DNA from 3 places in the Streptomyces sp. NBC_00669 genome. Region 1 is predicted to be linked to each of the others. Evidence: riboswitches for the same ligand, from Rfam matches in the RefSeq annotation. Region 1 holds a riboswitch; each other region holds the start of a gene.
What was found. A riboswitch is a leader RNA that binds a small molecule or an ion and turns the genes downstream of it on or off. The one in region 1 is predicted to bind S-adenosylmethionine.

Region 1 (2,258 bases):
CCGACCATCCGGTCCGTTCCGGCTGGTCGCGCGGTTCCCCGCGCCCCTTGGTGGTGCACTTCTTCCGCGGCGTGCAGCCACCGGCCGGGGACGCGTGACGGGCAGCCCGGGCGGTCCCGTCACCGTACGGGCACGCACCGCCCGGCCTCGGTGCGGTAGCGCCACGCCGCACCGTCGCGGACGAGGGTCCGGACGGCCCCGAGGAAACGCTCGATGTGCTCCTCGGGCGTACCCGCCCCGAAGCTGACCCGCACGGCGTTCAGGGAGCGCTCGCCGGGCGCCGCGTCGGGCGCCCCGCACTCCCCCGGCTCGTCCGGCTCCGTGTCGAGCAGGGTCCGCACCAGCGGGTGCGCGCAGAACAGCCCGTCCCGCACCCCGATCCCGTACTCCGCCGAGAGCGCGGCCGCGAAGTGCGAGGAGTTCCAGCCGCGGACGACGAAGGAGAGCACGCCGACCCGGGCGGAGCCGGACCCGAACAGCGAGAGCACGCGGACCTCGGGAAGCTCGCCGAGCCCGTCCCGCAGCCGGGCCAGGAGTTCACGCTCACGGGTGACAAGGGAGTCGAAGCCGGCCTCGGTGAGCGCCTTGCACGCGGACGCGATGGCGTACGCGCCGATCACGTTCGGCGACCCGGCCTCGTGGCGGGCGGTGCCGGAGTGCCATTCGACGGACAGCCCGTCGCCGGAGCGCGCGACCTTGCGGGTGGCGCCGCCACCCGCGAGGTACGGCTCGGCGGCCCGCAGCCAGTCGGCCCGGCCGGCGAGCACCCCGGCGCCGAAGGGCGCGTAGAGCTTGTGCCCGGAGAAGGCGACCCAGTCGACGTCCAGCGCGGTGATGTCCACCGGGTGGTGCGGGGCGAGTTGGGCGGCGTCGAGCACGATCCGCGCGCCGTGCCGGTGCGCGGCGGCGGCCAGTTCCCGTACCGGCCAGATCTCGCCGGTGACGTTGGACGCGCCGGTCACGCAGACCAGCTTCGGGCCCTTGGGGGCGCCGTGCAGCGCCACGTCGAGGGAGGCGACGGCCTGTTCGGGGGTGCGCGGCGCGGGCAGGTACTCCACCCGCGCGCCCTCGGCACGCTGCCAGGGCAGCAGCGCGGCGTGGTGCTCGGTGTCGAAGACGAAGACGCGGGTGCCGGCCGGGAGCGCCGAGGCCAGCAGGTTGAGCGAGTCGGTGGTGGAGCGGGTGAAGATCAGCTCGTCGTCCGGGCGGCAGCCGAGGAACTCCGCGACGGTCTCGCGGCTCTGCTCGAACAGGTCGGTGGACAGCTGCGACAGGTAGCCGGCGCCGCGGTGCACGCTGCCGTAGTAGGGCGCGTAGGCGGCGACGTCGTCCCACACCCGCTGGAGGGCGGGGGCGCTGGCGGCGTAGTCGAGGGCGGCGTACCCCACTTCCCCGCCGGTGACGAGCGGCACCCGCACGTCACGGCCGAGCACGGGCAGCGGGGTGGTCGTACAGGCGGGGCAGTCGGTGGCGGCGGCGCCGGCGGCGGGGCGGGCGGCGGCGCTGACGCCAGTGGTGCTGGTGGTACCAGTGGTGCTGGTGGTGACGGTCAAGGCGAACTCCCGGCGGAAGGCAGGCGAAAGCACCACGAAGCGTGCAGCCGAAAGCGACTGCGCGGGCGGCGCGGAGCATGAAGATCGGGCGGAATTGCTGGTTGCAGAACCGGGGCCGACTGGCCCTAACGCATTCGCTTGCTCATGAAAGAACTCCCCAGTCCGGCTTGCTGTGAGCCTCGCTGCATCACAGCCTGGTCATCACCCGGGGCACCCCGCCTCGGACGGAGGGTTGCCGGACAGCGAGCCGGGGCCTTTGCGCTGTCACTCGTGACCTGGAACAAGATTGTGCCATACGGCGACGCGGGCGCAAGATGCCGTCCGCTCAGTGGACGGCGCCGCACGCCCGCGCCCGCACGCTCTGTACCGATATGCCCGTTTCACGCCCACCGGTGGTACGCGCCCGCGTACGTTCCGGTGTCCGCGCCGCGCCGCTAGCCGCGGGTGGCCGCCACCCACCGCTCCAGCACGGCCTCGGCCGCACCCGAGTCGATCGACTCCGCGGCCCGCTCCAGGCCCTTGATGATGCGCTCCTCCAGCGTGCCGCCGCTTGCCGGCGTCAACGCGGTCAGCGCGGCAGCCGAGTTGAGCAGCACCGCGTCCCGCACCGGCCCGCGCTCACCGGCGAGCAGCCGCCGGGCCACGTCCGCGTTGTACGACGCCTCGCCACCGCGCAGCGCCTCCACCGGCACCAGTTCCAGACCG
Region 2 (2,258 bases), 1.7 Mb from region 1:
GGACGCTCATGGGGGGCCGCTCCTCCGTGTCGACCGGGTGGGTGCTGGGGACGAAGGCGGCGCCGGAGCGGCCGAACTGCGTGAGCCGCGGCCGTACCAGTTGCCCCCGGGCGAGCCGGACCTGCGCGGTCCGGTAGATCGCCGCCGCCATCCGCCCGAGCGCCTGGCCGTCCTGGTGCCGGTGATGGCGCACCCCGACGTCGACCTGCCCGAGCGCGTCCAGCCCGACCAGGCCCAACGCATCGATGAGCATGCCGAGTTCGACGCCGTACCCGACCGGGAACGGGAGCCGTTCGAGCAGCGAGCGGCGGGCCGCGTACTCCCCGCCGAGCGGCTGGACGAAGCCGGCCAGCTGCGGCCAGTGCAGGTTGAGCAGGGGGCGGGCGACGAGTTCGGTGACGCGGCCGCCGCCCGCGGGCACCACGGTCCCGCCGGTCTCCAGCGGGCGGTCGTACATCGCCTTGACCAGCTGCACGGCGGGCTCGGTGAGCAGCGGCCCGACGATCCCGGAGACGAAGCGGGCGTCGAACCCGCGCAGGTCCGCGTCGACGAAGCAGACGATCTCGCCGCTGGTCACCAGCAGCGACCGCCACAGCACCTCGCCCTTGCCGGGCACGGCCGGCAGCCGCGGCAGGATCGCGTCCCGGTCGACCACGCGGGCGCCCGCCGCGGCGGCGACCTCGGCCGTACGGTCGGTCGAGCCGGAGTCGACGACGACCAGCTCGTCCACCAGCGGCACTTGCGCGGACATCAGGTCCCGGCGGATCGCGGCCACGATGGCACCGACGGTGGCCTCCTCGTCCAGCGCCGGCAGCACCACGCTGACCGTGCCCTGGCTGCCGGCCGCGCGTTTGGCGGCGAGCAGCAGGTCAAGCGGCCGGTCGGCGGCCGACCACGACCTCCCGCGCAGCCAGTGCTCCACCTCGTCGAGCACGTGAGTCCTCTCCCTCGGACACGCCCTGATGCCCGGCGTGTGATCCATCTCGCGGTGCGGACGACTATCTCAACCGCCGCCCGTGTCGGTTACAGTCTTGAACAACGCGTGACGCCACCGCATGCCGGGGGCGTGGCGCGTGACAAACGCGACGGGTGCGGTCCGTACCGCCCGGTCGCCATACCGCTCATCCAGAGGGGCAGAGGGAACGGCCCGTAGAAGCCCCGGCAACCCTCCCGCCGACCGCGAGGTCAAGCACGGTGGGGAAGGTGCCAATTCCGTCTCGTGACGCGCCCGCGTGCGAGGAAGATGAGGAGAAAGGGCCTCGCCTGTCATGGCTGCGCAAACCGTCGCAAGTACCACCACCACCGACTCCGCCCTCGGCGCCCAGGGTGCCCAGGACGCCGGAGCACCCGCACCGTTCGGACCGGCCGCCGCGCTGTCCTGCCGGGAGTGCGGCACCCGCTACCCGCTGAGCCCGGTCTTCGCCTGCCTGGAGTGTTTCGGGCCGCTCGAAGTGGCCTACGACCTGCCGACCGGCGACCCCGAGGCGCTGCGCGCGCGGATCGAGGCCGGGCCGACCAACATCTGGCGGTACGCCCCGCTGCTGCCGGTGCCGGTCGACGTCGCTACCAAGCCGAACCTCAACCCCGGCTGGACCAAGCTCGTCAAGGCCGACAACCTCGCCCGAGAACTGGGCATCACCGGCGGCCTGCACGTCAAGGACGACTCCGGCAACCCCACCCACTCCTTCAAGGACCGGGTGGTCGCGATCGCGCTGGAGGCCGCCCGCACCTTCGGCCTCACCACGCTGTCCTGCTCCTCCACCGGCAACCTGGCCGGCGCGGTCGGCGCCGCGGCCGCCCGGGCGGGCTTCCGCTCCTGCGTGTTCATCCCGCACGACCTGGAGGCCGGCAAGGTCGTGATGGCCGCGGTCTACGGCGGCGAACTGGTCGGCATCGAGGGCTCCTACGACGACGTGAACCGCTTCTGCTCCGAGCTGATCGGCGACCCGATCGGCGAGGGCTGGGGCTTCGTCAACGTCAACCTGCGGCCGTACTACGGCGAGGGCTCCAAGACGCTCGCCTACGAGATCGCCGAGCAGCTCGGCTGGCGGCTGCCGGACAACCTGGTCATCCCGATCGCGTCCGGCTCGCAGCTCACCAAGATCGACAAGGGCCTCAAGGAGCTGATCGCGCTCGGCCTGGTCGAGGAGAAGCCCTACAAGATCTACGGCGCCCAGGCCGAGGGGTGCTCCCCGGTGTCGGCGGCCTTCAAGGCCGGGCACGACGTCGTGCGGCCGGTGAAGCCGGACACCATCGCC
Region 3 (2,258 bases), 660 kb from region 1:
CACCGGGAGGGAGGGGAGGAAGTCGGCTGAAGTCGAGGGAAGTCGGGGAAAGTCAGGGAAAGTCGGGAAGGAACTCGGGGAAGGCGCCCGCCGCGAAGGAAGACGGCGCACGCGGTCCGACCGCGCGTCGATCACGGACGCCACGTCATCCGCGGTGCAGTGGAAGGGAGTTCGGGGTGGGGCGGGCAGGGCCGTACGTCGGCCGGGCCGACCCGGATGCGGGGGAGGGGCGCCGTACGCGGACGGACGGCGGTTCCGCGGGTCCCGCGGGTCCACGCTCAGGCGGGCGGCGTTGCCTCGCCCCAGCGATCAGCGGATGTCAGCCGGCAGCTTTCAACCAGCGTTCGGACAGCGGTTTTCCCAGTGCCGGCAGCGGTCAGCGGACCGCGAGCGTTCCCGGACACAGCGCGCTGCAGACCCGGAGCAGATCGACGTGCCGCCGGACCACCCGGGTCTGGGCGAAGCCGCGGGGGCAGAGCGCGAGGTCGCGTCGATGTGCGTCCATGCCCGTCCCCTCGCTCTCGCGGTGCCGCCGGCGTCGGGTGTCCCGGCCGGTCGTGTCGGTCGCATCGGGCCTGTTGACAGCACCCGTGTCCACAGCACGTTAACCGCAGGGCGGCGGTCAGACAATCCCCCTCGGTGCCGCACGCCGTCCGGAGCGACGGAGGTCACTCCCGCCGGGAGGGGATTGTGTTCGACCGCGCGACGGAGTTACCGTGCTTGCAGGTCATGAGCGTCAGCAACCAAGGCCCTGGCCGGCTGACCGGCAACCCTCCTGTCGCGGTGGGGTGCTCCAGGTGACGACCCGGCGGAGCCGAAGACGGCTCGGCAAGCGCGAGCTCGAACAGGCGTGAGCCGATCGAGGTGGGAGGTGGCGAAGTGCGCGGCAGCAGCGAGCAGTTGATGTCCGGCAACGCCCCCGTCACCGCCTCCGGCATCGTCACGTACTCACGGCGCCACATCGACCTGCAACGTGTCGCCGGCGCCCTGTGTCCGGGCGCGTCGACGGTCCGGCCGCCGCGTCAGGCCGGCTGACCCTTCCGCACCCCGCGCTCCGCGCGCACCCCTCCCTTCCGCCGACCCACCCGGGGACCCCGTTCCCGGCGCGGGCCCCGTCCGGTACCCGTTCGGCCTGCCCTCGTCGTACGCGGCACGCAGCACGCCGCGCATGCCGTGCCCGCCGCACCCCGCACTCCGCACGCCCCGCACGGTCCCGTCGGCCCCGCGCATCACGTACTCCGTCCAGTGCCGTACGGCGTACACCCCCGTCGTACGCCCACGCCGTACGCCCCGCCCACCTCACGCCCCGACCTCCACGTCCCGGCCACGCGCCCGCGGCCGTCCGAGCAGGAAGCGGTACGTCCATGTCCCGATCCACCACCCCCCTCCACCTGGCCGTCGCCCTCGACGGCGCCGGCTGGCACCCCGCGGCCTGGCGGGAGCCCGAGGCCCGGCCCGCCGACCTGTTCACCGCGTCGTACTGGGCCGACCTGGCCGCCGAGGCCGAACGCGGCCTGCTGGACCTGGTCACCATCGAGGACTCGCTCGGCCTGCAGTCCACCCTGCTCACCGGCCCCGACGAGCGCACCGACCAGGTGCGCGGCCGGCTGGACGCCGTACTGACCGCGGCCCGGATCGCGCCGCTGACCCGGCACATCGGCCTGCTGCCGGTCGCGGTGGTCACCCACACTGAGCCGTTCCACCTGTCGAAGGCCGTCGCCACCCTCGACTACGTCAGCGGCGGCCGGGCCGGAGTGCAGGTGCGGGTCTCCGCCCGGGCGGACGAGGCCGCGCACTTCGGCCGGCGCAGCCTGCCGCGGCTGCCGGTCACCGAACTGGACTCGCCCGCCGGACGCGCGCTGCTGGCGGAACTCTTCGGCGAGGCCGCCGACTACGTCGAGGTGGTGCGCCGGCTGTGGGACAGCTGGGAGGACGACGCGGAGATCCGCGACGTGGCCACCGGCCGCTTCATCGACCGCGACAAGCTGCACTACATCGACTTCGAGGGCCCGCACTTCAGCGTCAAGGGCCCCTCCATCACGCCGCGCCCGCCGCAGGGCCAGCCGGTGGTGGCCGCGCTCGCGCACCGCACCGAGCCGTTCCGGCTGGTCGCCGGATCGGCCGACCTCGGCTTCACCACCCCGCACGACACCGGCCAGGCGACGGCGATCGTCACCGAGATCCGCGAGGCGCAGGAGCGGGCCGGCCGGGCCGGCGAGACCGTTCACGTCTTCGCGGACCTGGTGGTCCTGCTCGAC

Region 2: linked by a shared signal. The riboswitch ahead of thrC (threonine synthase) and the one ahead of OG896_RS30005 (aminotransferase class V-fold PLP-dependent enzyme) in region 1 are both predicted to bind S-adenosylmethionine.
Region 3: linked by a shared signal. The riboswitch ahead of OG896_RS32820 (putative leader peptide) and the one ahead of OG896_RS30005 (aminotransferase class V-fold PLP-dependent enzyme) in region 1 are both predicted to bind S-adenosylmethionine.

Annotation. Positions count from the first base shown of each region.
Region 1 is NZ_CP109018.1:7,108,538-7,110,795, reverse strand. It holds gene OG896_RS30005 (aminotransferase class V-fold PLP-dependent enzyme) at 120-1,439, opposite strand; SAM riboswitch class IV at 1,712-1,829, opposite strand; gene trpD (anthranilate phosphoribosyltransferase) at 1,988-2,258, opposite strand, start outside.
Region 2 is NZ_CP109018.1:5,457,948-5,460,205, forward strand. It holds gene OG896_RS22875 (glucosyl-3-phosphoglycerate synthase) at 1-934, opposite strand, end outside; SAM riboswitch class I at 1,119-1,250, shown strand; gene thrC (threonine synthase) at 1,269-2,258, shown strand, end outside.
Region 3 is NZ_CP109018.1:7,766,360-7,768,617, forward strand. It holds gene OG896_RS32815 (hypothetical protein) at 377-505, opposite strand; SAM riboswitch class IV at 726-841, shown strand; gene OG896_RS32820 (putative leader peptide) at 880-1,035, shown strand; gene OG896_RS32825 (LLM class flavin-dependent oxidoreductase) at 1,365-2,258, shown strand, end outside.